DNA from 2 places in the Paenarthrobacter sp. E2MeOHC11 genome. Region 2 is predicted to be linked to the other one. Evidence: riboswitches for the same ligand, from Rfam matches in the RefSeq annotation. Region 2 holds a riboswitch; the other holds the start of a gene.
What was found. Region 2 has a riboswitch for glycine ahead of gcvP (aminomethyl-transferring glycine dehydrogenase). Riboswitches for the same ligand answer to the same signal wherever they lie in the genome.

Region 1 (14,527 bases), 1.3 Mb from region 2:
CATCCCGTGGCTGGAAGGATGCCGGGGCATATGAACGTGCTCCTGGCTGAAGCCAACGTTCCCTATGAGTCGCTTAAGGAAATGGGCGACATCAACTCCGAGTTTAAGACGGCCGATGTTGCCTTGGTGGTGGGCGCCAACGACGTCGTCAACCCCGCAGCGAAGACCACCTCGGGCTCGCCGATCTACGGAATGCCCATCCTGGAGGTTGCCGATGCCCGCCAGGTGGTGTTCCTCAAACGCTCCATGCGCCCCGGGTTTGCCGGGATTGAAAATGAACTCCTCTATGAGCCTCAAACCACCCTACTGTTCGGCGACGCGAAGGATTCGCTGACCAAGGTCCTGGGTGCAGTGAAGGGACTCTAGGGAAACCGTGTTTCTCCTTTTTGGGCCCCTTAACCGCGTCACGTACGGATTGGTGGGGGCACAGGTCTTGTACAGAACCATGTACAGCAGGCTAGGAGTCGTCGAGTGCAAGACCGTAAGAAAGAGTCGTTGTTTGGGTCGCGCTTCGTCCCGGCGCAGGGTAAGAGCGTCACCAACTGGAGGTTGCTGGTTGGCCAAACTGTTCAAATTTGGCGCGGTGACGACATCGTGGACCAAGGCACGGTGGAGACCGTAACTCCTGACGGCAGCGTTCTGTGGCTCACCCAAAAGGGAGCGATTGGACGGCGGATGGTGACCAAGGAACGTGGAGCGCGCCTTCGAATCCAGCTGATCAACTAAGCTGCATCGCGCACCGGCCAGGACCTTCCCGGCCGTCCGCCCGCCGTCCTAAGAACCCGCGGAAACCGTCGGACCGTATGCCAAGACCTCTGCCAATTCAGCCAGCCTGTGCGCCCGCGCCGATTCTGCCGGCGTGAAAGGCTCACCCGGGCGCGAGAACACCAAGGGCCCGTGCCAGGCCGTCGGGATCTTGAGGATGTCAGCGGACAGCCCGACGGCGGAACTCGTGTGGGGTGCCGGGTGCTCGGGATCAACGGGGACGACTTTGGCGGAAAGGAGCTCGGCGACCGCGTGGGGGAGTTCCTTGGGGTTACCGGCGATGCGGGTGGCGAGGCTCAGGGCCTTGGTTTGGCCGTCAGCCATGGCCAGAGCTGTGGTGGGCCAAACGTGGGACTCGCGCCCGCCGCCGTCGAGCAGTGCTTTCAGCAGTTCCTGTTCGGTGACATTGCCCGGGGCCGAGAGGACGAACTCGTCCATGACGGTCTCGCTTGGAGCGGCGACAGCGGCCCCCGTTGCCATCATCGGATGGACGTGCAGGCTGAGGATGTTGCTATCCAGCTTGGCGAGGGATTGGGTGATTTTCTGCAGGGACCCGGGCTGGTCGAGCAGCACCGTCCGGGCACGCCACAAGGACGGTGCCAGATTCAACGTGCGTCGTTGGCGGAGGGCCGGAGCGTGCAACCATCGCCTGAGTACTTTCGCTGCTGAGGGTTCGGCCACCCAGATGACCAGAACGGTGGCGGTGACCGCCAGGAGCAGGACCTTTGCTACATAGGGCAGATGGGTTTCCACGACTGCTGCGTGGACCAGCAGCTCGATGGGAAGCATGACCGCAATGTTGGCCAGGGTGAGTCGGGCCTTGGGCGGTTCGGGCAGCTGGCCGCAGACATCACAGAGGAGGTCCGCGGTGACGGGAGTGCTCGCGTTGGGCTTCATGTTTTCATGCTGCCCTGACCCTGTTTCGTACCGATTGCTTGTGCGTCACGTTCCGGGAACGGCCCGGTGAACGCCCGCCACGCAAGAACCCGGCGTTCTCACGGAGAGAACGCCGGGCTCAGGCCACGCAACTTAAGTGGGAGTGCTCTCGATGAGCTGTCCGTCCTAGCGGGTGCGGTCGGAATCGAGGTCGGAGTCAAGCTCCGAGATGTTGTCTGCGTCGCGGTGGCCGGCAGCTTCCTTCAGGAGGTCGCGGATTTCGGCCAGAAGGGCGGTGTCTGCCGGGAGCGGCTCTTCTTCCGGTTCCTCGGTGGAGAGGCGTTCTTTGACCAGGGAGTTAATCTTGTTCATTGGCGCCACGAAGATGAAGTAAACCACAGCTGCAGTGATGACAAAGGTCACCAAAGCGGTCAGCACCGCGCCAAAGTCGATGAAGGTGGCGGGGTTGTCCGGCCAGATGCGGAAGCCCAGTCCCTCTGCGTTCATGCCGCCGGCCGCTGCAATGACGGGGTTGATGATGTGGTTGGTGAAAGCCGCCACGAGGGCGGTGAAGGCACTGCCGATGACGACGGCAATGGCCAGCTCGATCACGTTGCCGCGAAGTATGAAGTCCTTGAAACCCTTGAACATGGATGGTCCTCCGATTGAGTGCGGGTGTCTGCCTCAGCAGAGATCAAACTACCACTCCCGGGTTTCAAGCGGGTGTAAGCGGGTGAGCGAGGGTTGGCGGGAGGGGGCCCGGGGGTGAGCGAGGGTTGGCGGGAGGGGGCCCGGGGGTGAGCGAGGGTTGGCGGGAGGGGCCCGGGGGTGAGAGAGGGTTGGTTGCTCCTCACCCCCGGCAGGCAATCAGGTCGGCGGACCGTCAGGCGAGCAGGGCCCGCGTGTGGTCGTTGAGGAACATCCCGCGGGGATCGAATTCGCGCCGGACCTGGATGAAGGTGTCCAGCTCCGGGTAGAGGCGTTCCAGCCGGCTCCGGGTCATGAAGTGGATCTTTCCCCAGTGGGCGCGCGGCTCGAATTCCTGGAGCACGGCGTCGGCGTCGCGGAAGAACTGCCAGTAGTCGGTCCCGGGCTCGGTGGTCAGCGTGATGACGGTGCTGTCGCGGCCTTGGAATTGGGACATGTAGGCGTCGTCGGACTTCACCCAGCGGACCTCAACGGGGTACTTCTGCTCGGGATACTTGCTGCGGATCAGGTCCTGGATGGCCTCGACGGCCACCAAACCGTCCTCGCTGCGGACGAAGTACTCCAGTTCGTGGAACTGTGTGGTGAAGCCGCCGGGGTAGATCCGGTAGGAACGGTCCAGTCGGGCACCCTCAACGGTGGAGAGCTGGCTTTCGTCCTGGACGGATGCGACGTTGTACCGCTTGGTGTAGCTGCGGCCACCCATGCTGTGGTCCGGCGAGCCGGGGAGGTCCAGCAGCTCACAAGAGTCGTCCTCAGGGCACCAGAGGAACGAGTAGTGGCGGTTGTCGTCGATGTCGGCCTGCCACGTGGCCGCGGTTTCCGCCCACGTTGGGTAGGTGATCTGTTCCTGCAGGTAATAGCTGTCTTCAACGGCCAACTCGACTTCCAGGAAGATCCCCAACGTTCCCAGCGCTGTCTGTGCGGCACGGAGTTCGCGGAGCTGGCCCTCGCCGATCTCCACGATTTCGCCGTAGCCGTTGATCAGCTTCACCCAGCGCAGTTTGGAGGAGAAGCTGCCCAAATCCTTACCGGATCCGTGGGTGCTGGTGGCCAAGGCGCCGGCGATCTGCTGCTTGTCGATGTCGCCCTGGTTGCTGAGCGCCAGTCCCTTCTCCCACAGGGCATCCCCGAAAGCGTTGATGGTGGTGCCGGCAAGCGCACGGGCCCGGCGTCCGGGCTGGTCAGTGCCCGTAATGGCTGAGAGCCCGGACATGTCCATCAGCACGCCGCCGGTCTGGACCAACGGTGAGGAGGAGTGCCCTGAGCCGACCGCCCGCACTGGCAAACCTTCGCGGATGGCGAACCGGACGGCGTCGAGCGCTTCTTGTTCATTCCTGGGCCGAACGGTAAAGGCGGGGGTCGCGCTTTGGTTCCCGCCCCAGTTGGTCCAGGTGGCGTCTGTGGCGAAGGGGGCTGTGGGAGTGGCTGCGGCCGGTACGCCCGATGCCCGGGAAACATGAGTTGTCATGGTTGAAGCTCCGTTGCTTGTCTGAACGCTCACGCGCCGTGGTTGATCATGACGTGCTTGGTGCGCGAGTAGTCATCCAGGGCGTAGAGCGAGAGGTCGCGGCCGTAGCCGGAACCCTTGAATCCGCCCCACGGTACCTCGCACGCCAGGACAAGGTGCGCATTGACCCACACCGTGCCGAAGTCCAACTGCTTGGGTATGCGGAGGGAAAGGCTTGAATCGCGCGTCCACACCGAGGCTGACAGGCCGTACGGGCTCTCATTGGCCCGGGTCACGGCTTCCTCGGTGGTGCTGAAGGTCTCCACCGTGACGACGGGGCCGAAGATCTCGTGCGTGGCGATGTGCGCCCCGGCCGGCACGTTGCTGATGACCGTGGGCTCGATAAAGTAGCCGGGACCTTCCAGCGCCGAACCGCCAAGAGCCACGTTGAGGCCAGCCTCGCGGGCCTCAGCCAGCGATTCCTTGACCCGTTCGTAGTGCGGGAGGGAGATCATGGGGCCGATTTCGACGTCGTCGCCTGCATCGGGGGCTCCGACCACCAAGGTGCTGACTTCGCGTACCAGGTGTTCCGTGAACTCTTCGGCCACGGACTCGTGAACCAGGACGCGGCAGGCAGCGCCGCAATCCTGGCCGGCGTTCCAGAAGCCGGCATTGCGTACACCGGCAGCGGCTGCGCGGAGGTCGGCGTCGGGGAAGACGACAACAGGAGCCTTGCCGCCGAGCTCCAGGTGCACGCGCTTGACGGACTTCGCGGCGGTTTCGGCCACTGCCTGGCCGCTGACGACGCTGCCGGTCAGTGCGACCAAGGCAATGTCCGGGTGCTCGGACAGCCTCTGCCCCACAGTCCGGCCGCGTCCGGTGACGACGTTGAGGATGCCATCCGGAATGCGTCCGGCCAGCACTTCCACCAGCTTCAACGTGGACAGCGGAGTCTGCTCGGAAGGCTTGATGACGATGCTGTTGCCGGCTGCGAGGATGGGCGCGATCTTCCATGCGGCCATCAGCAGCGGGTAGTTCCACGGGGTGATGACGCCCACTACGCCCACGGGTTCACGGAGGATCACGGAGGTGTGGCCCGTGGCGTAGTCGCCGCCGGCCATGGAGGTCAGGGTGCGTGAGGCCCCGGCCATGAACCGGAAGGTGTCGATGGTGCTGGAGACATCGTCCTCGGACACGGCCTGCGGTTTGCCGGTGTTGGCTGACTCGATGACCTCGAAGGCTACGCGGTTCTCCTCGATGATGTTCGCGATGAGGTTCAGGACGTCAGCGCGTTCCTTCGGGGTGGTGGCACCCCAGGTCTTTTGGGCCACGACGGCGGCGGCAACAGCGACGTCGACATCATCGGCCGTGCCGGCCTGCACTGAAGCGATGACAGCCTCGGTGGTGGGATCCACGACGTCGATGGACTGGCCCGAAGAGCCGGGGACGAAGGAACCGTTGATGAAGTGGCCCGCCGGAGGCAGGGGCAACGGGAGGGCAGGGACGCTGTCGATCTGTGAAGAACCGGTGGTGGCGCGTCGGACGGTGAACTGTTCGGTCTGGGTGGTCATGATGATTCGCTTTCAGATCAGGGGGTGGTCGGATGAGGGCTGATCAGATCAGGTCCGGGGTGAGTGCAGTGGCGGGAAAGGGGGCGGCTTCTGTCTTCTTGCCGAACAGCCGGGCCGCGAAGTAATAGAGGGGAGCGACGACGACGAGGCCGACGATCCATGAGATATCCACGCCGCCCATCGCCGCGGCCAGCGGGCCGGTGTAGATGGCGGTGGCCGAGAAGGGGACCTGGATGAGGGCGCCTGCTACGTAGGAGCCGATGGCGACCCAATTGAACCGCCCGTACACGCCGCCGTCGCGCTTGAAGAAGTCTTCAACCCGGTAGTCGCCGTGCCGCAGAAGGTAGTAGTCCACCAGGTTGATGGCCGTCCAGGGAACCAGGACGTACATGAGGAAGGAGAGGAAGTTGGTGTAGAAGAGGATGAAGTTGTCGCGGGCAAACAGGGCGATGGAGACGGCGACGACGAAGAGGATGATCGCGGCAATGCTGCGCGTCTTGGCCCGTGGCAACCAGGAGGGCTTGAAGGTTTGCCCGATGGTGAGGGTGCAGAGTACGCCGCAGTACAGGTTCATGGCGTTCGAGGCCGCGACGCCCAGGCAGAAGATGCCCACGATGATCAGTGTCCATGGTTGGAGCAGGGCGCCCAGGCTTCCGACGATTTCGACGTCGCCGGTGTTCATGGAGACGGCGAGCGTTCCCACCAAAGCGCCGAGAATCATGGGGAACAGGGTTCCCAGGACACAGCCTGAGTAGGAGGCCCAGAACGCCGGAGCCGAGCCCGTGCCTTGCGGCATGTAGCGGGAGTAGTCGGAGACGTAAGGGGCGTAGGCCAGCTGCCACAGGGCGGAGACGGAGATGGTCCCCATGAAGCCGACCCAGTTGAAGTTGCCCGTCTCCAGGAAGTTGCCGGGCAATCCGTGGACCACCAGGATCCAGCCGAAGGCCAGCAACAGTGCCAGCCCAGCGGCAACGCTGAGGACACGTGCATAGGCGTGGATGAGCCGGTAGCCGAAAATCGTGGCGATGACGCTGACGACGCCGATGATGATGATGCCCGCGTCAACACTGATGCCTGGGCTCACAGCTGCCATTGCTTCGCCGCCGAACACGAGGTTCGCCGCGAAGAAGCCGACGTACATGACCACCACGATGACCACGATCAACAGAGCCCCGAAGGAGCCGAATTGGCCACGGGTCTGGATCATCTGGGCCACACCCAGCTGAGGGCCTTGGGCCGAGTGCAGCGCCATGAAGATGCCACCCACAACGTTGCCGATGATGATGCCCACGATCGCCGGGACGAAGCCCAGGCCGAACACCGTGGTGGCGAGTCCGCCGGTCACGATGGTCATGATCATGATGTTGGAGCCGAACCAGATGGTGAAGAGGTCGCGGGCTTTGCCATGGCGCTCGTTGGCCGGGATCGGCTGGATGGTCTTGTCCTCGAGCCGCGGGACCTCAGTTGTTGGCGCGGTGCTCATGACGCGGTCCGGGATGCTGAAGCGAGTTCACGAACAACGGCGGTGTCTGCCTTGCTGCGGTTCACCATGAGCCCCAGGAGGTCGAAGACAAGGGTGGCCGCGGCGACCGTGGTGATGTCCGCATGGTCGTACGCCGGGGCGACTTCCACGACGTCGGCACCCACGATGTTGATGCCGTTCAGCCCGCGGAGCAAAGCCAGGAGCTCGCGGGAGTGAAGCCCGCCCATCTCCGGGGTGCCCGTGCCGGGGGCGAAGGCCGGGTCCAGCACGTCAATGTCGATGGAAACGTAAACGGGGGTATCGCCGAGCCTGTCCTTCACACGCTGGATTGCTGCCGGGACGCCAATGACGTCCAGGTCCGAGCAGCGGATGATCTGGAAGCCGAATTCGTGGTCGCGGAGGAAGTCGTTGCGGTCATAGACCGGGCCGCGGATACCCACGTGCATGGACTTGTCCTCCACCAACAGGCCTTCTTCGAACGCCCGCCGGAAGATGGTGCCATGCGTGATCGGCTGATCAAAGTACGTATCCCAGGTGTCCAGGTGGGCGTCGAAGTGCAGCAGCGCTACCGGGCCGTGGACCTTGTTCAGGGCCCGCAGCATGGGAAGGGCGATGGTGTGGTCACCACCGATAGAGATGAGCCGCTTGTCTTCGCTCATCAAAGGCAATGCCTGCTCTTCGATCTCCCGGACCGCCCGGGTGATGTCGTAGGGGGTGCAGGCGATGTCGCCGGCATCCACCACTTGGGCTTCGTACACCGGTTCAACGTCGAGCTCCGGGTGGTACCCGGGGCGCAGGAGGCGCGAGGCCTCGCGGACTGCGGCAGGGCCGAAACGGGCGCCGGGCCGGAAGGAGGTTCCGCCGTCGAACGGGACGCCCACGATCGCAATGTCGTAGTCGGGAACACGGTCGATTTGGGGGAGGCGGGCGAAGGTGCCGAGGCCAGCAAACCGGGGGACTTTGGTGGCGTCGACAGGGCCGATGGGCTTGTGCGTTGTCATTGACCGATCCTTGGGTTGAGGGGTGCTCGCCGTTGAGCGGGAAGTAGTAATTCCATTCTTGGTGACGCGGATCACTCCGGATAGCGCTACATTGACTACAAATAGTCGAGGCGTTTAGACGAATGTCTAACCGCCCCTGGAAGAGGCGGGAAAACGCGCCGCCACAGCAGAGAACCGGAGCGTAAGAGATGGCAATCACCGTCGCCGAACTCGTCGCCGAACCGCAGTTGGGACTCACGCTCCTGGCCGGATCGGCCGGCGCGGACAACCGCATCACCTGGGCCCACACCTCGGACCTGCCCAGGCTGTGGGAGTGGGTCACGGGCGGCGAACTCATGATGACCAACGGCCTGTCCATTCCTGCCGATGCGGACGGGCAGGTGGCGCTCGCCGAGGCCCTCATGGACAGCGGCGCCAGTGCATTGGCGATCGGCGAGAAGATGCACGCGCCACCGCTGACCGCCGAATTCCTGGCCGCTTGCGACCGGCTGCCTTTGCCCCTGCTCAACATTCCGTACCCGCTGCCGTTCATAGCCATCGCCCGGTCGGTTGCCGAGTCCTCCCTGCTCGAAGAATCCCGCCGGCTCCGGCAGACGGCGCGCGTCTACGATCTGCTGCGCACCGTGGGTGCCTCGGAAGACCACTGGCAGAGCCTGGTCCAGCGGCTGGCGACCGAGCTCGACGCAGAGCTGTTCGTGGTGGACCGCCGCTGCCTCCATCCTTGGCACCCGGAGGGGAAGGCGCTTCCGGAGTTCCTCGCCGATGCCTGGGCTCCGTCGTCCGGGCACGTGTCGCCGGCAGGGAAGAACTTCCAGTGGCACCGCATCCGGGGCAGGCATGTGCTGACCATGGACATCCCCACCCACGCCAACGCGCTCCTGGTGGTGCTGCCCAACAGTGAACCGCACCCGGACGCCGTCGTACTTCTCCACGCCGCAACCGTGCTGGGACTGCAACTTTCGCGCATCGTGCTGTCGCTGGAGGGCCGCCACCGGCTGGCCGGCGAGTTCCTGCTGCAGGCCATGGATGGACGCCTGGGAGTGGCCGAAATGGAGAGTCGGCTCGCCGCATTTGAGGTTCCGCCGCAAGGATTCCTGCTCGCCTCGATGGCGGCGGACGCCGCGGATCGAGCAGCGGACGACGGCGACAGGCTGGCCAACGTGCACATCGAACTGTGGCGGCATGGGGTTGCGTCTGCGTCCTTGAAGCGGAACAACAGGCTCCACGTGGTGGTCCCGGCAGACGTGCCTGACGACATCCTGGTGCACTGCGCCGGCTTGGAAACGCTGATCGGAATCAGCGCGCCTGCAGCCGTTGCGAACATCCAGCGCGCGTTGCAGGAGTCCCTCTGGGCGCTGGGTTCAGCCCGGGCCAACAGGCTCAGGCTGTCCCGCTATGCGGAGGGGCCATCGTGGCTGGGACTCACCGGTTTTGAGGAAGGAACGGCGCTGGTCCGGCGTCTTCTCGGCCCGATTTTTGACTACGAGCAGAGCCAGGAAGGCGATCTCCTTGTCACTCTGAGGACGTATTTGGACTCGCAGCGTTCGTGGCAGAAAACCGCGACAGCCCTGTTCGCGCACCGGCAAACCATCATCTACCGGATACGGAAAATCGGTGAATTGACGGGGCTGGACATGGGTGAAACGTCCACTGTTGCCCAGCTCTGGTTTGCGCTGCAGATCCACGAGGCGATGCACCAGTAGCGTCACCTTGCTTGCGCTTTTTCGAAATGACCCGCTATGGTGTGAAGCGTGTCACTTATGGTGACGCAACGCTTTTGATCTGCGGCGGGAGAGTCCTGCCGGTACATCCAGTCAGGCGCCGTAGGAGCAAATCCTCCCCAGGAATCTCTCAGGCCCATGTACCGCCGCGGTTAGGCAACTCTGGAAAGCAGTCCGGGTAACCGGGCTCACCGACGGTGCAAGCAGGCAACCATCCCTGCGGAATCTCTCAGGTCCAATACAGAGCGGGGAGGAACCCCACATCATCGTGGCGCTCACTGGGCGCCTGACTCATGGAGTTCCTCTTGACTGTTCAATCAACCCCCACCGCCTTCGCGGACCGGCATATCGGCGCCCGCCGCCAAGCCGACGTTGACACCATGCTCAAGGCCATCGGCTACGACTCTGTCGACGGGCTGGTGGACGTCGCCGTCCCCGATTCCATCCGGCAGGAAACTGCACTGAGGCTTTCGAGCGGAAACGACGCCCTCACCGAGGTGCAGGTCCTCGCCCAGCTCCGCAAGCTCGCGTCCAAGAACAAGACCGCAGTACAGATGATCGGCCAGGGCTACTACGACACCGTCACGCCGCCGGTCATCCGCCGCAACATCCTGGAAGCTCCTGCCTGGTACACCGCGTACACGCCGTACCAGCCGGAGATTTCCCAGGGCCGCCTCGAAGCGCTGCTCAACTTCCAGACCATGGTGCAGGACCTCACGGGACTTCCCGTAGCCAACGCCTCGCTCCTGGATGAAGCCACCGCCGTGGCCGAGGCCGTGCTGCTGATGCGCCGCGCCAACAAGTCCAAGACGGCCAAGGACGGCAAGACCGTCCTGGACGCAGACCTCCTCCCGCAGACCATCGCCATTGTGAAGGGTCGCGCCGAGGCACTGGGCTTCGAGGTCGAGATTGCCGACCTCTCAGCCGGACTTCCCGACGGCGACATCAACGGCATCGTCCTGCAGCAGCCGGGCGTTTCCGGCCGGGTTTTTGACCACACTTCTGTGATTGCCGAGGCCAAGGAACGCGGTGCCTTGGTTACCGTGGCCGCGGATTTGCTGGCGCTCACCCTCATCACGCCCCCGGGCGAGCAAGGTGCGGACATCGCCGTCGGAACCGCGCAGCGCTTCGGTGTTCCGCTGTTCTTCGGCGGCCCGCACGCCGCGTACATGGCCGTCCGTGAAGGCATGGAACGCACCCTTCCCGGCCGCATCGTGGGCGTCTCCAAGGACAATGCCGGTGTCCCCGCCTACCGTTTGGCACTCCAGACCCGCGAGCAGCACATCCGCCGCGAGAAGGCCACGTCCAACATCTGTACCGCCCAGGCTTTGCTCGCCATTGTGGCTTCGATGTACGCCGTTTATCACGGCCCCGAGGGCCTGAAGTCGATCGCCGAAACCGTCCACGGCCACGCCCGCGTTTTGGCTTCTGCCCTGCAGAAGGCCGGCCGCGAACTCGTCTCCGAGGCCTTCTTCGACACCCTTACCGTCCGCGTTCCCGGCAAGGCTGACAAGGTCATCGCCGCCGCCGAGGCCCGTGGCATCAACCTGCGGCTCATCGATGCGGACACCGTTGGCATCAGCATTGATGAAACCACGACGCCGGAGGTCCTCTCCGCGGTAGCCGTCGCCTTTGGAGCCGGTCCGGTAGGGGACGCTTCCGGGTTCGAACTGCCTTCCGAGGTGGTCCGCAGCAGCGATTTCCTGCAGCACCCGGTGTTCAACACGCACCGTTCCGAGACGCAGCTGTTGCGCTATATCCGCAAGCTGTCCGACCGGGACCTCGCGCTGGACCGCACCATGATCCCTTTGGGTTCGTGCACCATGAAGCTGAACGCCACCGCTGAGATGGAAGCCATCTCCTGGCCGGAGTTCGCCTCGATCCACCCGTTCGCACCGGACCACCAGACAGCTGGTTGGCGTGAACTGATCTCCGACCTCGAAGCGGACCTGACGGAGATCACGGGCTATGACCAGGTCTCCATCCAGCCCAATGCCGGTTCCCAGGGTGAGCTGGCGGGCTTGCTGGCGATCCGCGGCTACCACCTGTCCCGTGGCGACGAGCAGCGCACTGTCTGCCTGATCCCTGCGTCGGCGCACGGCACCAACGCAGCTTCCGCAGTGTTGGCGGGCATGAAGGTTGTTGTGGTGGCCACGGCAGCCGACGGCACCATCGACCACGCGGACCTGACCGCCAAGATCGAGGCCAACAAGGACGTCCTGTCCTGCATCATGATCACCTACCCCTCCACGCACGGCGTGTACGACGCCGACGTTCGCGAAGTCTGCGATGCGATCCACGCCGCCGGTGGCCAGGTGTACGTAGACGGAGCCAACCTGAATGCCTTGGTTGGCTTGGCACAGCCGGGCAAGTTCGGCGGGGACGTGTCCCACCTGAACCTGCACAAGACCTTCTGCATCCCGCACGGTGGCGGTGGGCCGGGCGTTGGTCCGGTTGCTGCCAAAGCCCACTTGGCTCCCTTCATGCCGGGCGATGCGAACAGCGCTGACTCTTCCAACACTGGCGTTGCCATCTCGGCCTCGCGCTACGGCTCTGCCGGTGTGCTGCCGATTTCCTGGGCGTATGTGAAGCTCATGGGCGGCGAAGGATTGACCGAAGCAACCAAGTCCGCGTTGCTGGCAGCCAACTACGTTGCCTCCCGCCTGGATGAGCACTTCCCCATCCTCTACACGGGTGAGGGCGGACTCGTGGCGCACGAGTGCATCCTGGACCTCCGCGAGCTGACTGCTCGCACGGGTGTCACTGCGGAAGACGTTGCCAAGCGCCTGATCGACTTCGGCTTCCACGCACCTACCCTGGCCTTCCCGGTGGCCGGCACCTTGATGGTGGAACCGACCGAGTCCGAGGACCTGGCCGAGATCGACCGTTTCATCGAAGCCATGATCACCATCCGCGCCGAGATCGAGCAGGTGGCCATCGGTGATTTCACTGTTGAGAAGTCGCCGTTGCGCAACGCGCCGCACACGGCTGCCGCCGTCGTGAATTCCGGCTGGGACCGCGACTACCCGCGTGAGCAGGCCGCGTTCCCGGTCCACCACCTCAAGCAGGACAAGTACTTCCCGCCTGTTGGACGCATCGACGGCGCCGCCGGTGACCGCAACCTGGTCTGCTCCTGCCCTCCGCTTGAAGATTTTGAAAACTAAGGACTCCCGACATGTCTGAGAACTACACCGCTCTCTATGAGCAGCACAAAAAGGCCGGCGCTTCCTTCACGGACTTCGGTGGCTGGCAGATGCCCCTGAAGTACGAGTCCGAGCTCGCCGAGCACCACGCCGTCCGCAACGCAGCGGGCGTGTTCGATCTCTCCCACATGGGCGAAGTCTGGGTCACCGGCCCGGACGCTGCGGCCTTCCTGGACTACGCCCTGGTGGGCAAGCTGTCGGCGATCGCCGTGGGCAAGGCGAAGTATTCGCTGATCTGCAATGCCGACGGCGGAATCATCGACGACCTCATTACCTACCGTCGCCCGTCTCCCGAGGAGGGCGGGGACAAGTATCTTGTGGTCCCCAATGCGGGCAACGCCAAGGTGGTCGCGGCGGCGCTCCTGAAGCGCGCGGCCGGTTTCGACGTCGCCGTCGAGGACGTTTCTTCCGAGACGTCACTCATCGCCGTGCAGGGCCCGAATGCTGAAGCCATCCTGCTGAAGCTGGTCCCCGCCGAGCAGTACGCACTGGTGACGGAGCTGAAGTACTACGCAGCCGTCGAGGTGTCCATCAACGGGCAGGACCTGTTGCTCGCCCGCACCGGCTATACCGGGGAAGACGGCTTCGAGATCTACATCCCGAACGTTGATGCACCCGGTCTCTGGGAGGCATTGCTCGAAGCCGGCGAAGGCCACGGCCTCATCCCGGCCGGACTCGCCGCCCGTGATTCGCTCCGCCTGGAAGCCGGCATGCCCCTCTACGGCAACGAGCTCTCCCAGCACGTCAACGCTTACGCGGCAGGCCTTGGCCCGGTTGTTTCCCTGGCCAAGGAAAGCGACTTCATTGGCCGCGATGCACTGACCGCCATCAAGGCCGCCGGCGTCGGGTCGACCATCGGGCAGAAGCTCGTAGGCCTCAAAGGCACCGGCCGCCGAGCCGCACGTGGACATTATTCGGTCCTCAAGGACGGCTCGCTCATCGGCGAAGTCACCTCCGGCCAGCCGAGCCCGACGCTCGGTTACCCGGTAGCGATGGCCTATGTCGACGTCGAGCATTCAGAGCCGGGCACGATCGTGGAAGTGGACTTGCGCGGCAAGGCCGAACCTTTCGAAGTGGTTCAGCTCCCGTTCTACAAGCGCCAAAAATAGGGATTTTGTGTACACATAACGCCCTAATGACGCCCCGTTGAGGGCATCAGCTGTACAAAAATTCTCAGAAAGAAGGAAGTGGAATGAGCAAGGTAGTTGCTGAATTGAAATACTCGGCTGAGCATGAGTGGGTTGCCGTCGAGGGTGACGGACCTGTGGGGATCGGGATCTCCGCAGTGGCCGCTGACGCCTTGGGCGACATTGTGTACGTGGACCTGCCCGAGGTTGGTTCGACCGTGACCGCGGGCGAGACCTGTGGCGAGGTGGAGTCCACCAAATCGGTGTCTGACCTGTACTCGCCCGTGACCGGTGAGGTGACCGAGATCAACGACGCCGTCGTCAGCGATCCGGCCCTGATCAACAACGATCCCTATGGCGCAGGCTGGCTGTTCAAGGTGGCCGCAACCGAAGAGGGGCCGCTCATGTCGGCTGAAGAATACGCTGCAACGAACGGTGGAGAACTGTGAACCCGGTGTCCGTAACTGAGTACCAGCAGGTTGTGTCGGCGTCGTTGGATGCCCAGCTGTCCGAGCTGGATCCTGAGATCGCTGCGAAGATCGACGACGAACTGGGTCGCCAGCGCGACGGCCTGGAAATGATCGCCTCCGAAAACCACACCGCCGTTGCCGTGATGCAGGCACAG
Region 2 (14,527 bases):
GCTTCCCCCTTGGCAATGCGTTCAATTGAACCGAGGATCTTATCCCTGGTGGCGTCACTGAAGGTACGGACGCTGAGGCCCAGAGTTGCCGTTTCCGGGATGATGTTATTCTTTGTCCCTGAGTGAATCTGCCCAACGGTCACCACCGCGGAGTCACTGGCTGCGAGTTCACGCGAGACGATGCCCTGCAATCTGACAGTGGTTGCAGCAGCCATCAATACTGGATCAATAGTGGTCTCCGGGCGCGATCCGTGCCCCCCTCGTCCATGCAAAGTGATGTTGAGGGAATCGGCGGACGCCATGGTGACGCCGGTACGCATGCCGAACCATCCGGCAGGGAAAGGGGCCACGTGCTGGCCTAGGACGACGTCGGGTTTCGGCACCACGTCATACAACCCAGCGGCAACCATGGTTTCCGCCCCGCCGCCCCATTCTTCTGCCGGCTGGAAGAGGGCTATCAGGGTGCCTTGCCACTCATCACGCTGCGCGGCCAGGACCTCCACCGCGCCAACAAGGCAACTCACATGCACGTCATGGCCACAAGCGTGCATGACCGGCATGTCCCTGCCCTCATGATCAACACCCACAGCCGTGCTCGCATAGTCCAAACCCGTTGCTTCCTTGACCGGCAACGCATCCATGTCTGCCCTGAGCATCACCACCGGTCCGGGTCCATTCTCCAGAACACCAACAACCCCGGTCTTTCCGATATTGCGGTGAACCGTGAATCCGAGGTCTTCAAGATAACCCGCGGCGATCCCGGCGGTTCGGGTCTCTTGGAACGACAACTCCGGATGGGCGTGCAGGTCCTTGTAGAGCTTTTCGAGGTCAATGGTCATGAGTCTGCCCTTTTCGTTCGACGCCTAGATCTGGTCAGTGTATCCAGCCCAAAGCTGCAAAGGCTGGGAAGCCCCGGCACACTGGATGGCATGAGGGATTCAGAACCAGTCACCACTCAGCAATCCACCGTGGAGGAGTGGACCAAGGCCTTGGCGGAAGCAACCGGTTCGCCGGGCGGGGGTGCCGGGACCGGCGTCATGCTCTCCATCGCGGCCTCGCTGACGTCCATGGTCGCCGGATACACCCAGGCGGAGGAGGCCCAGCATGAACAGCTCGGTGACATCCACGCCCGGGCCCATGCACTTCGCCAAGCTGCGCTTCAATTAGCCGACGACGACGCGTCCGCCTCCAACGCTTTCGGCGCCGCCTTCCGCCTCGACCCCGGTCCGGAACGCGACGCCGCGATTCATCAGGCCTCCGTCGATGCTGCCGAGGCTTCAGGCGTCCTGGGGAAGCGAGCCATCGAGGCCATCGAAGACCTGGGCTGGCTCGCTGCCAAAGGGAACCCGGCGCTGATCGCCGATGTCGTTGTGGGCTTTGGAGCCCTCCGTGCAGCCATAGCCGGAGCCAGAACCAACGTGAGCTTCGACCTCGCGTCCTTGACCTCGGCCGGCACCACGCTCCAGGAAGTCAGGGAACAGCATCCAGAGCTTTGGAATACGGTGACCCGACTCAGTGACGCCCTCGACAGAATCGACGAACTCACCGCTGGAGTCGACCCAAAAGCGGCGCCGACCGAAGCTGTCTAGCTTCAGTCGGCACCGCTTTGACTACACCACTGGGTTTACTACTGCGCCTTCGGCACACGCCGAAGTACGACGGCGGCTAGTACTGCCGCGCCTGCCATCAGGACCAGCCCAATCGCCGCAGTGATGTGGACACCGGACTCGAAAGCTGTCCGGGCGGCATGTGTCAGCGCCTCCGACAACGGGGCCGGAAGGGCGGCCGCCGCATCAACAGCGCCGGCGAGCGTTTCGCCGGAGTTCCCGGCAGCTTGCTCGGAGATGCCGTCCGGAATGGTCAGGTTGTGCTGGTAGGAAGCCGTAAGGATGGAGCCGAGCACGGCCGTTCCCAGGAGCGACCCCAGTTCGTAGCCGGTTTCGGAGATGGCCGAGGCCGCTCCGGACTTATCTGCCGGCACCGAGGCCAGGATGAGGTCGTTGGAGATGGTCTCCGCGGCACCCACACCCACAGCAAGCACGGTCAGGGCTGAGAGCAGGAATACGGGTCCGCTGCCGTGGTCGCCCACCACCACTACCAGGTAACCCACTGCGCTCAAGGTCAGCCCGGCCGCCACCACGAATCCGGGCCGCACACGCTTCACCAGAGGCACCACCAGGAGCCCGGCAATGACTGTGGCCAGGAGCGCGGGAATCATCGCGATGCCCGCCTCCATGGGGGACTGCCCCTCCACCAACTGCAGGTGCTGGGCGAAGAAGTAGATAAAACCCGTCATGGAGAAGAGGGACAGCACGTTGGCCACGATGGCCGTGCTGAACACCTTGTTCCTGAACAATGCGACATCCAGCATGGGGTTCTCGATCCGCTGCTGGCGGCGAACGAAGAGAATGCCCATCACCACGCCGAAGCCCATGAAGGCTGCCGCGGATGCCCCGAAGCCATGCACTGCGAATTCCTTGATGCCGTAAACAAAAGGAGCCATGGTGACCACAGACAGGACGATGCTGGGCACGTCCACACGTCCCGGATTGGAGTCCTTGGACTCGGGAATCAGGACCCGGCCGAAAGCCAGGAGCGGCAGGAGCAGGAAAGCTGCCACCAGGAAGACGGCACCCCACCAGAAGTGTTCCACCAGCCAGCCGCCAAAGATCGGGCCGAGGGCTGCGCCACCGGAGAAACCGGCAGCCCAGACGGCGATCGCAAGCCGGCGGCGGTTGGGGTCGGTGAAGATGTTCCGGATCAGGGAAAGCGTGGACGGCATCAGCATGGCGCCGAAGACGCCGAGGCCGGCGCGTCCGGCTATGAGCCACTCCGCGGAAGGTGCGAAGGCTGTAGCAGCCGACACCGCAGCGAAGCCTGTGCTGCCGACCAGCAGCAGCCGCCGTCGTCCGATCCTGTCGCCCAGGTTACCCATGGAAACGAGAAGCGCCGCGAGGACCAGCGGGTAGGCGTCAACAATCCATAGGAGTTGAACGCCGCCCACGTCCAGGGAGCGGGCGATCTCGGGCAGGGCAAAGGTGAGCGCGGTGTTGTCGACGGCCACCAGCAGCACCGGGAACATCAGGAGCGCCAGTGCCGTCCAATCGCGCCACGGTGCTGCCTGGCCCATATCGGGACGAGCGGAGCGGGGTGCTTGGGTTGAGGACGGCGAGAACATGTCACTTACTGTACCGTCCAGACGGTACAGTTTCAAATGGAACCCCAACAAGCCTTTAGGGAATGATGTACTCATGCCACGAAAACCAGTTGCCCGGGATGCCGTCCTGGATGCCTACGAAGCCCTCCTCATAGAGGTAGGGGAACGGGCTGCCACGCTCGACGCCGTCGCCAAGCGGGCCGGGGTCTCCAAGGGTGGGTTGCTGTACCACTTCCCCAACAAGGAATCGCTGATCAGTGCCTTGCTGGAACGACTGGACCAACTGGCTGAACAGGACATTGACCGGATGAGGGCCGCGCCGGACGGTGCTGCCGCGTACTTCATCCGGACGTCCCTGTGGGCCGGGACGCCGATGGACCGTGCGTTTGTGGCCGCGACCCGCCTGGCCGAGGTTGCCCATGAAGAAACCCGCCGCAGGTTTGCCGGAATCCAAAAGCAATGGCTCGATGTCCTGGCCAAGGATGTGGGACCCGAGGTCGCCAAGGCCGTCAGTTACATGGGTGACGGGCTGTATTTCAACGCGATGTTCGAAGGCGGCCAGGACAACGGCAACGCAGGCCGGGAGGCCGACGTCGAAATCCTGTTGGGAGTCCTGGACCGGCTGCGGAAGTAGTACGTCTCCCATTTGCGGCGGCGCCCGCCACGTAGGACAATTAACCCTTGTGGCCTGCCCTGACTGAGGTCGCGTACAACTGAACATGCCTCTGATCTGCGGCGGGAGAGTCCTGCAAGCATGTGGTGCAGGCGCCGTAGGAGCAAACCCTCCCCAGGAATCTCTCAGGCCCACGCACCGCCGCGGCAAGGCAACTCTGGAAAGCAGCAGGCGCTCAGCCCACCTTCGGGCCAAAGGGCGCTGTGCTCACCGACGGTGCAAGCGATGGTTGTCCCAACAACCCGCGGAAACTCTCAGGTCCAATACAGAGCGGGGAGGAACCCGAGCCGCTGTGGCGTACCCAAACGCCGCCCAAGTATTGGAGTTCCTTCGTGACGGTTAGTTCTGCCTCCACCACCTTCGTCGATCGGCATATCGGCGCACGCCGCCAGGCCGACATTGAGACCATGCTCAAGTCCGTCGGCTACGACACCGTTGATTCGCTGGTCGACACCGCCGTTCCGAACGACATCCGCCAGGACGTCGCCCTCACACTGCAAAACGCGCTGAGCGAAGTGGAGGTCCTGGCAGAGCTGCGCAAACTTGCGTCCAAGAACAAGACCGCTGTCCAGATGATCGGCCAGGGCTACTACGACACCGTGACGCCGCCGGTGATCCGTCGCAACATCCTTGAATCCCCGGCCTGGTACACCGCCTACACCCCGTACCAGCCGGAAATCTCCCAGGGCCGCCTCGAAGCGCTCCTGAACTTCCAGACCATGGTCCAGGACCTGGTTGGCCTGCCGATCGCCAACGCTTCCCTGCTGGATGAAGCAACGGCTGTGGCCGAAGCCGTCCTGATGATGCGCCGCGCCAACAAGAACAAGGCCGTCCAGGACGGCAAGACCGTTCTTGACGCCGACTGCCTGCCGCAGACCATCGCCATTGTGAAGGGCCGCGCCGAAGCCCTCGGCTTCGACGTTGAGGTCGCCGACCTCTCGCTCGGTCTCCCGGAAGGCGCCATCAACGGCGTCGTCCTGCAGCAGCCCGGCGTTTCGGGCCGCGTGTTCGACCACTCTGCCGTCATTGCTGAAGCCAAGGAACGCGGCGCGCTGGTTACTGTTGCTGCCGACCTCCTGTCCCTGACGCTCATCACCCCTCCGGGTGAGCAGGGCGCCGATATCGCTGTTGGTTCCGCGCAGCGCTTGGGCGTTCCGCTGTTCTTCGGCGGCCCACACGCCGCGTACATGGCCGTCCAGAAGGGCCTGGAGCGTTCCATGCCCGGCCGTCTGGTGGGCGTTTCCAAGGACGACGCCGGTGTCCCCGCCTACCGCTTGGCGCTGCAGACCCGCGAGCAGCACATCCGCCGCGAGAAGGCTACATCCAACATCTGTACCGCCCAGGCACTCCTCGCCATCGTGGCCTCGATGTATGCCGTCTACCACGGCCCGGAAGGCCTGAAGGCGATCGCCGAGACCGCCCACGGTCACGCCCGGACCCTCGCAGCGTCGCTGAAGGCTGCCGGCGTCGAGGTCCTCCACGGTTCCTTCTTCGACACCATCACCGTCCGCCTCCCCGGTAAGGCTGCCGAGATCGTGGCCGCTGCCGAAGCGAAGGGCATCAACCTCCGCGGCGTTGACGCTGACACGGTGGGCATCTCGGTTGATGAGACCACGACGACGGCGGTCGTCGCCGACGTCGCGTCGGTCTTCGGCGCTTCGGTGCTTGAGTCCGCTGATGGCTTTGCGCTTGAGGGCTCTGTTGAGCGCACGAGCGACTTCATGCAGCACCCGGTGTTCAACACCCACCGCTCCGAAACCCAGCTCCTCCGCTACATCCGCAAGCTCTCTGACCGCGACCTCGCACTGGATCGCACCATGATCCCGCTGGGCTCGTGCACCATGAAGCTCAACGCCACCGCTGAGATGGAAGCCATCTCCTGGCCGGAGTTCGCCTCGATCCACCCGTTCGCACCGGATTCCCAGACCGAGGGCTGGCGCGAACTCATCACCGACCTTGAGGCCCAGCTGACCGAGATCACTGGCTACGACCAGGTCTCCATCCAGCCGAACGCCGGCTCCCAGGGTGAGCTCGCCGGCCTCCTGGCCATCCGCGGCTACCACCTCTCCAACGGCGATGAGCAGCGCAACGTATGCCTCATCCCCGCCTCGGCGCACGGCACCAACGCCGCCTCCGCAGTGCTCGCGGGCATGAAGGTAGTGGTTGTCGCCACCGCACCTGATGGCACCATCGACCACGTTGACCTCAAGAACAAGATCGAGGCCAACCGGGACGCCCTCTCGGCCATCATGATCACCTACCCGTCCACGCATGGTGTGTACGACGCCGACGTCCGCGAAGTCTGCGACGCCATCCATGAAGCCGGCGGCCAGGTGTACATCGACGGCGCCAACCTCAACGCACTCGTGGGCCTAGCACAGCCGGGCAAGTTCGGCGGGGACGTGTCCCACCTGAACCTGCACAAGACCTTCTGCATCCCGCACGGCGGTGGCGGACCCGGCGTTGGCCCCGTAGCAGCCAAGGCACACCTCGCTCCGTTCATGCCGGGTGACGCCGCATCCTGGACCGAAGGCAACGACGTCCCGATTTCCGCGTCCCGTTTCGGTTCCGCCGGTGTCCTGCCGATTTCCTGGGCGTACGTGAAGCTGATGGGTGGCCAGGGCCTCACAGAAGCGACCAAGTCCGCGCTGCTGGCTGCGAACTACATCGCTTCGCGCCTCAACGACCACTTCCCGGTCCTCTACACCGGCGAAGGCGGACTCGTAGCGCACGAGTGCATCCTTGACCTGCGTGAACTGACGGCCAAGACCGGCGTCACGGCTGAAGACGTGGCCAAGCGCCTCATCGACTTCGGCTTCCACGCACCCACCCTCGCGTTCCCGGTTGCCGGCACGTTGATGGTGGAGCCCACCGAGTCCGAAGACCTCGTGGAGATCGACCGCTTCATCGAAGCCATGATCACCATCCGCAAGGAAATCGACCAGGTTGCCAACGGAGACTTCGCCGTTGAGAACTCGCCGCTGCGCAAGGCACCCCACACTGCTGCCGCCGTCGTAAGTTCTGATTGGGACCGCGCGTACCCGCGCGAGCAGGCCGCCTTCCCGGTCCACCACCTCAAGCAGGACAAGTACTTCCCGCCCGTCGGCCGCATCGACGGCGCAGCGGGAGACCGCAACCTGGTCTGCTCCTGCCCTCCGATCGAAGACTTCGAAAACTAAGGACTGGTCATGACTGAGAACTACACCGCTCTCTACGAAGAGCACAAGAAGCTCGGCGCGTCGTTCACCGACTTCGGTGGCTGGCAGATGCCGCTCAAGTACTCCTCCGAACTGGCCGAGCACCACGCAGTCCGCAAATCCGCCGGCCTGTTCGACCTCTCCCACATGGGCGAAGTCTGGGTCACCGGTCCGGAGGCTGCTGCGTTCCTCGACTTCGCCCTGGTGGGAAAGATCTCCGCCATGTCCGACGGCAAAGCCAAGTACTCGCTGATCTGCCAGGAAGACGGCGGTATCATCGATGACCTCATCACATACCGTCGCGGTTCCGAGAAGTTCCTGGTGGTTCCAAACGCGGGCAACGCTGCCGTTGTCGCCGAAGCCCTTCTGGAGCGAGCGGCCGGTTTCGACGTGGTGGTTGAGGACGCTTCGGCCGAAACTTCACTCATTGCAGTGCAGGGCCCGCTCGCCGAAGCCATCCTGCTGCGCTTGGTTCCGGCCGAACAGCACGCACTGGTCACCGAACTGAAGTACTACGCGGCAGTTGAAGTCCCGTTCACGTTCGACGGCGGCACTCAAGACCTGCTGTTGGCGCGCACCGGATACACCGGCGAAGACGGCTTCGAGATCTTCGTGGCGAACGATTCCGCCGCAGCCCTGTGGCAAGCCATCGCCGACGTTGCTGAGGAAGGCGAACTCACTCCCGCCGGCCTGGCTTCCCGTGACTCACTGCGTCTCGAAGCCGGCATGCCCCTCTACGGCAACGAGCTCTCCCGCGAAGGCAACCCCTTCGCTGCAGGGCTCGGCCCCGTGGTGGCGCTGTCCAAGGAAGGCGACTTCGTCGGCAAGGACGCACTCGCGGCCCTCAAGGCTGACGGGGCCGGTGCCACCAGCGGGCGCAAGCTCGTGGGCCTCAAGGGCTTGGGACGCCGCGCCGGACGCGGCCACTACCCGGTCCTCAAGGACGGTGCAGTGGTTGGCGAAGTGACCTCCGGCCAGCCCAGCCCCACGCTCGGCTACCCGGTAGCGTTGGCGTATGTCGACGTCGAGCACTCTGGTCTGGGTACCGCGTTGGACATCGACCTGCGGGGTAAGAGCGAGCCGTTCGAAGTCGTCGCACTGCCGTTCTACAAGCGCCAAAAGTAGGTTACGGGTTTTTCGAACCTGGCGACCTCTGCATGCTCGGTCGCATGTGCGCCCGCTGAGCGGACGCGATGCTCCCTTGGACGCATGCTGCCGGTCGCCAGGCTCGAATCCGGTTTTCCTCCGGCGCTTCGTGAACCGCTAAGGTGCTGGGGGAATGGGGCCTGCCGAAGGTGATCCTTTGCCACACCCCTGAATCATCCGCGCTCACGGCCCCCGGCGCGACACAATTAGATGTAGCCACTACACGTAAAGGAATCAGAATGCCCAAAGTAGCGCCCGAACTTCAGTACTCCGACGAGCACGAGTGGGTCTCCCGCGGCGAAGGGAACTCGGTATCCGTCGGCATCTCCGAGGTTGCCACCGACGCTCTGGGTGACATCGTGTACGTTGACCTGCCCGAGGTTGGCTCCACGGTCACCGCTGGCGAGACCTGCGGCGAAGTTGAGTCCACCAAGTCCGTCTCGGACCTGTACTCGCCGGTCACCGGTGAGGTCACGGAGATCAACGACGCAGTTGTCGGCGACCCCGCACTGATCAACAGCGACCCTTACGGTGCCGGCTGGCTCTTCAAGGTCGCCGCTGAGTCCGACGGCCCGCTGCTCTCGGCCGAGGAATACGCCTCCAAGAATGGCGGAGACCTCTCCTAACTCCCTTCGACCGAGTCCGATTCGGGGGTTCGCTGCGGGTCGTGCCGTGCGCACGGCATGTTCTGCAGCAAGCCCCCGAATTGGGCGACGGGATGGCCCTCGCCAGGACGTCGACCCAACGGGCCCGAACGCTCGCAGGCAGCACCGGCCCACAAGGCGTAGCGTGGGATTGTAGAACTGAATAAATTTGCGACGCCGGGTTGCCGCCTTTGGGGGCCATCCGGCGTCGTGCTTCGGTCGACCTTCGCCACAAGCGGGGGAGGCCATCCGGCAGGACCATCTGCCGGACCGTTTCAAGCTGTATTAAGGGATCCCGACCATGGCTGTTGGTGTTTTCGATCTGTTCTCTGTGGGTATTGGTCCGTCGAGTTCTCATACTGTGGGGCCGATGCGGGCTGCCGCTGTCTTTGCCGGTGAGCTGAAGGACGCTGGTGTCCTGGGCTCGGTGGCGTCGTTGCGTGTTGATTTGTATGGGTCGTTGGCTGCGACGGGGCGTGGCCACGGGACCATGACGGCCACGCTGCTGGGCTTGGAGGGGTACCACCCTGAGCTCATTCTGCCTGAGGAGGTGGAGGAGCGGTTGGCCACGATCGCTGAGACGGGTGTGCTGAACCTGGCCGGTGGTGCGCTCCTGGATTATGCGGTGGAGGATATGGTGTTGCATCCGTTGACGGTGTTGCCGCGGCATACGAACGGGATGAAGTTTGCTGTCTCTGATGCTGAGGGGAATGTTCTGCGGGAGGCGACGTTCTTCTCGGTCGGTGGTGGGTTTATTGTCCGTGAGGGTGAGGAGAACGCGGCCCAGCAGGAGTTGGAGGAGTCCAAGAAGGAGTTGCCGTTGCCTTTTAGGACGGCGGCGGAGTTGATGGGCCGGTGTGCGTCCAAGGGTTTGGGGATCAGCGACATCATGTTCATCAACGAGCGGGCGTCCCGGTCGGAGGAGGAGATCCGGGAGGGTTTGCTGCATATCTGGTCGGTGATGGAGGCCTGTGTTGAAACCAGTTTGAAGCGTGAGGGTGTGTTGCCTGGTGGGTTGCGGGTCCGGCGTCGTGCTCCTGATTGGTTGGAGCGGTTGCTGAAGGAGGATAAGGACCGGAACGATCCGAAGTATTGGCAGGAGTGGGTGAACCTGATCGCCCTGGCCGTCAATGAGGAGAACGCTTCGGGTGGCCGGGTGGTGACGGCGCCGACGAATGGTGCGGCGGGGATTATCCCGGCGGTGCTGTATTACGCGTTGAATTATGCTCCGGGCATGGACAAGGCCTCCCAGCAGGACCGGGATGATGTGGTGGTGAAGTTCCTGCTCGCTGCTGGTGCTGTGGGTGTGTTGTATAAGGAGCAGGCCTCTATTTCGGGGGCTGAGGTGGGTTGTCAGGGTGAGGTGGGTTCGGCGTCGTCGATGGCTGCTGCTGGGTTGGCTGAGGTGATGGGTGGTACGCCGGGGCAGGTGGAGAACGCTGCGGAGATCGCGATGGAACATAACCTGGGGCTCACGTGTGATCCGATCGGGGGGTTGGTGCAGATTCCGTGTATTGAGCGGAACGCGATCGCTGCGGCGAAGGCGATCAATGCTACGAAGATGGCGCTCTGGGGTGACGGGACGCACCGGGTTTCCCTGGACGAGGTGATCGTGACCATGCGGGAGACGGGCAAGGACATGTCCCATAAGTACAAGGAAACCGCGATGGGCGGCCTCGCCGTCAACGTCGTCGAATGCTGAGTCTGTTTACTGTCGGTGGCTAGTGCCATGCTGTATCCATGAGCGGGGGATACGACAGGGATTTTTTGCGGGCACGCCTTGAGCTGCCCAGTCCGTCGGCGACGACGATTCTGTTGGACTACATCCACTTTTCTGTGCGTTTCCGGGCTGCCCGGAAGCTTGCGGCGATCGTGGGTGTCAACATCAGCGGTGCGGAGCTGAACCCTTTGGCCCGCGAGGGAACCTGGCACTTCGACGACAGGATCCCCAAGGAGCAACAGGCAGGCCCGGACGTCTACAAGAACAACGCGTTCGACCGTGGACACCTGGTCCGGCGCCTTGATCCTGTCTGGGGCGATGCTGCTACGGCCAAGAAAGCCAACCAGGATACGTTTGCCTTCACCAACGCTGCGCCGCAAGTGGATGACTTCAACCAGGGCAAGGAGCTGTGGGTGGGGCTCGAAGACCATGTGCTTGAACATGCCGACGCCCACGACGCCAAACTCAGTGTCTTCACAGGACCGGTCTTCCGTGATGATGATCAGCCGTACCGTGGTGTCCAGATCCCGCGGAAGTTCTGGAAGATCGCGGCATGGACCAACGATGCCAAGCTGGCCGCCGTCGGGTTCGTCCTGGACCAGTCGCCGCTGCTGGGCAAGGTTGATCTGAAGAGAGCCATCGAGACGCGGCTCCTGGAAGGCGAACCGCCCCCGCTGGGTCCGTTCCGGACGTTCCAGGTCCCCATCGGGGAGATCGCGGACCTGACAGGACTAAGCCTGAGCCGGCTGTCCACTGCGGACCGCCTTGTCAGCGGCCAGCGTGAACTCGGAAAGCAACCGAAGGCAATCCAGCTGGAGAGCATGGACCAGATCCGTTTGTAAGCACCTGTTCGCGCCCGCTTCAGCTCAGAAATGAGCCGATTTTTCTCAGCCCGATAGACTTGGGGCTGCATGTCCGCATGCGCACCACGCTTTTGAACACTGCACCAAAACCCTGAGATTGGACACGGCCACCTTGCGAGAATTCACCGCCCGCTTTGCCACCGCCGAGGAAATCGACAACTGGGACAAGCACGTCACGGCCAATCCGAATGGCGGCAACATGCTGCAATCGGACGCCTACGCGGCAGTCAAGGACGGCAACGGCTGGCTGGTCCGCCGCCTTGTGGTGGAGAGCGCCGGCTACGCCAGCTACAACCTGCTCCTGGAGAAGAAGTTCCCGGTCATGGGCCGGCTCTGGTACCTCATCAAGGGGCCGGACGCTGCTGCCGTAGAGGACATTACCCCTATGCTCACGGCCATCGCCGCCCTGGCCAAGGAACAGAAGATGAACGTCTTCGCCATCAAGATAGAGCCCGACGTCGTGGACTCACCCGAGGCGGCAACGCACCTGAAGGCCGCTGGCTTGGTTAAGGCACCGAACATCCAATCCAACGACTCAACGGCGATACTCGATATCTCGGCACCGGCCAATGAAGTGCTCCGCAACATTTCCTCGCGTGCCCGGAACGCAGTCCGCAGGGCGGAGCGTGAAGGCTGCGAGGTAGTCCAGGCGGAGCCCGGCGAAGACAGTTACCGCAAGCTTTACGGCCTCATGCAGAACACCATGAACGCCAAGGGGGCCATGCCGCTCCGGAATTATGAGTACTACGCCACGTTCTGGGAAGAGTTCAGCAGCCGAGGCCAAGGGCACTTCTTCTTCGTTCACGAGGACGGGGCGCCGAGCGTTGGCGCTTTCGTCATCAACTACGGTTCCAAGGCGACGTACAAGGACGGCGGTTCCACCCAGAACCGCAAGCAGTACGGTGACTCACACTTGGCGCAGTGGGCTGCGATCCGGCGCATGCAGGAGCTTGGCTGCGTGGAATACGATTTCTGCGGCACACCCCCTGCGGCCAGGATCAAGGACAAGTCCCACCCGCTCTATGGCCTGGGATCCTTCAAGACCAGCTTCACCAAGACCGTCACGGATTTCGTGGGCTGTTACGACCTTGTGCTGGGACCAGTCCGCTACAAGTTGTGGCTAAAGGGAGCGGAACGTATCTTCCGTCGACTCGAAACCATGCGCACCGGCGGCCAGTTCTACTGACAGCCAGTTATCGGCAGCAAGCAAACTTCAGGCCCGCCCCGGCCACCAATGGGTGCAAATCTACTGTTAGGTGAGGTATTTTCTTTGACTCCGATTGAGGCTGGAACCGACATGGAATTCGTGATTCTCAGTGACGCTGATTTCGAGACGTTTGCCAAGGGACACCCCCAGGGCAGCTTCATCCAGTCCATGGACCTGACACGCTTCCAGCGCGCCCGTGGGCAGGAAGTCGAGCTCTTTGGCGTGAGGCAGGCCGGGAGCCTGATCGCCGCTGGCAAGCTCGTCTACACAAGCAACCGCTTCGGCTACAAGGTGTGCGACTGCGCCAAGGGACCACTGATGGACTACAGCGACCCCGCGATGGTGAGCTTCGTCGTCGAGCAGCTGAAGAAGCACGCGGCTTCGAAGAAGGCCGCGGAACTGCGGATCTCACCCAACATCCGGTACATCGCACGGGACGAAGAAGGCGCCGAGCACCCGGAGGTAGAGGACAACCGCCCGCTGCTGAAGGAGTTCGAAGGCCTGGGCTTCAAGCACCAGGGTTTCGACATGAACTTCGCCAACATCAACTGGATGTTCATCAAGCAGCTCGACGGGATCGCCGATTCCGAAGAGCTGATCATGGGCATGAACTACCGCACCCGCAAGGCCATCCGGAAAGCCGAAAAGAACGGCGTTTACCTGGAGCAAGCCACGCTGGAGACCTTGGATGAGTTCTACAACGCGCTGAGCACCGCCGGCGACGAGAAGGGCTTCACGTACCGCGAACGCGAGTACTACGAGCAACTGCTCCGCAACACCTCCGATGAGTTCACCAAGCTCATGATGGCCAAAATCAACATCCCCGAGTACCGCGCGTCCATCACCGAACGCCTGGATGCCGAATCCAAGACCCTGGCAGACCTCAAGCGCGAGGTTGAGGAAACAGGAAGCAAGAAAAAGGCCAACCGCATCAAGGTTGTCCAGGACCTCGTGGACAGCTACGAGCGAAGCCTCAAGGACATCGAACGCTTCCCGGACTCCGTAGGCGTCGCCACCGTCGCAGCCATCCACTTCGCTTGCTCAGGTGACGAACTGGTGTGCGTCATCGGCGGCACAGTTCAGGATTACATTTACTTCAACGGTGCCACCTCCCTCTACTGGGGCATGATGCTGCACGCGCTCAACAACGGCTACTCGCGCTACAACTTCTACGGCACGTTCGGCATCCAGGGCCAGGATGAGACCGGCCACGGCGGCTACGAATTCAAGAAGGGCTTCGGTGGCGAAGTAGTCCAACTGGTGGGAGACTTCGTGGCCCCGGTGAACCCGCTCATCTTCAACGCCTATCGGGTGGTCAGGAAGCTCGCAGGAGCCGCCCAGACAGTGCTGGGACGATTGCCCCTTGAGAAATTGCCAGTGGTACGAAACCTGCGGGGGAACCGCTAATCAATCAAGCCAAGGGAGGATCACCGCGTGACTGAACGCCCCGAGGGGTCCGCCAGCAGGCCCCATACCGACGGCTTGCCCAAGACCCAGCCGCTGCGGCCATCGCAGGTCCGGCAGAACGTCAACGCCAAACGCATGCTCATGCGCCTGGTCCAGGGTGACAGCCCGCCCACGGCGCCCATGAACATCGTGGACCGGCTTGCCGGAAGTCCGTATGCCAACCCCACCATCCAGGTGGTAGGAGTGGATGCCTCCGCCCGTAAGACCATCGACTTCGCCCTGCACCTGGCTGAGGTTATGTTCCGCTACGGGGCAGGTGCCTTGGAAGTCGAGACGAGCATGATCGCCGTTACGGCTGCCCTTGGCCTGAAGAACGTTGAAGTGGACATCACCAACCAGTCGGTGGCCATCAATTACGCGCCCAAGGACCAGACCCCCATCACGCTGCTCCGCGTGGTGCGCTCCTGGACCAACAACTACGCCGGCCTTGCGCAAGTGCACCAACTGGTCACG

Region 1: it holds a riboswitch for glycine, as region 2 does, so the genes downstream of both, gcvP (aminomethyl-transferring glycine dehydrogenase) here and gcvP (aminomethyl-transferring glycine dehydrogenase) in region 2, are expected to answer to the same signal.

The regions. Positions count from the first base shown of each region.
Region 1 covers NZ_CP196673.1:2,410,500-2,425,026, forward strand. Annotated here, with positions in the region: gene ACSSVG_RS11265 (NAD(P)(+) transhydrogenase (Re/Si-specific) subunit beta) at 1-366, shown strand, start outside; gene ACSSVG_RS11270 (hypothetical protein) at 472-726, shown strand; gene ACSSVG_RS11275 (ACT domain-containing protein) at 775-1,662, opposite strand; gene mscL (large conductance mechanosensitive channel protein MscL) at 1,828-2,292, opposite strand; gene ACSSVG_RS11285 (D-arabinono-1,4-lactone oxidase) at 2,525-3,817, opposite strand; gene ACSSVG_RS11290 (aldehyde dehydrogenase family protein) at 3,847-5,367, opposite strand; gene ACSSVG_RS11295 (purine-cytosine permease family protein) at 5,411-6,850, opposite strand; gene speB (agmatinase) at 6,847-7,851, opposite strand; gene ACSSVG_RS11305 (PucR family transcriptional regulator) at 8,040-9,554, shown strand; glycine riboswitch at 9,630-9,728, shown strand; gene gcvP (aminomethyl-transferring glycine dehydrogenase) at 9,878-12,736, shown strand; gene gcvT (glycine cleavage system aminomethyltransferase GcvT) at 12,748-13,884, shown strand; gene gcvH (glycine cleavage system protein GcvH) at 13,968-14,351, shown strand; gene glyA (serine hydroxymethyltransferase) at 14,348-14,527, shown strand, end outside.
Region 2 covers NZ_CP196673.1:1,126,268-1,140,794, reverse strand. Annotated here, with positions in the region: gene ACSSVG_RS05220 (amidohydrolase) at 1-839, opposite strand, end outside; gene ACSSVG_RS05215 (cyclodeaminase/cyclohydrolase family protein) at 930-1,589, shown strand; gene ACSSVG_RS05210 (MFS transporter) at 1,628-3,178, opposite strand; gene ACSSVG_RS05205 (TetR/AcrR family transcriptional regulator) at 3,252-3,791, shown strand; glycine riboswitch at 3,884-3,981, shown strand; glycine riboswitch at 3,983-4,109, shown strand; gene gcvP (aminomethyl-transferring glycine dehydrogenase) at 4,163-7,009, shown strand; gene gcvT (glycine cleavage system aminomethyltransferase GcvT) at 7,019-8,152, shown strand; gene gcvH (glycine cleavage system protein GcvH) at 8,413-8,799, shown strand; gene ACSSVG_RS05185 (L-serine ammonia-lyase) at 9,119-10,519, shown strand; gene ACSSVG_RS05180 (DNA/RNA non-specific endonuclease) at 10,558-11,379, shown strand; gene ACSSVG_RS05175 (lipid II:glycine glycyltransferase FemX) at 11,498-12,586, shown strand; gene ACSSVG_RS05170 (peptidoglycan bridge formation glycyltransferase FemA/FemB family protein) at 12,698-14,014, shown strand; gene ACSSVG_RS05165 (threonine/serine exporter family protein) at 14,042-14,527, shown strand, end outside.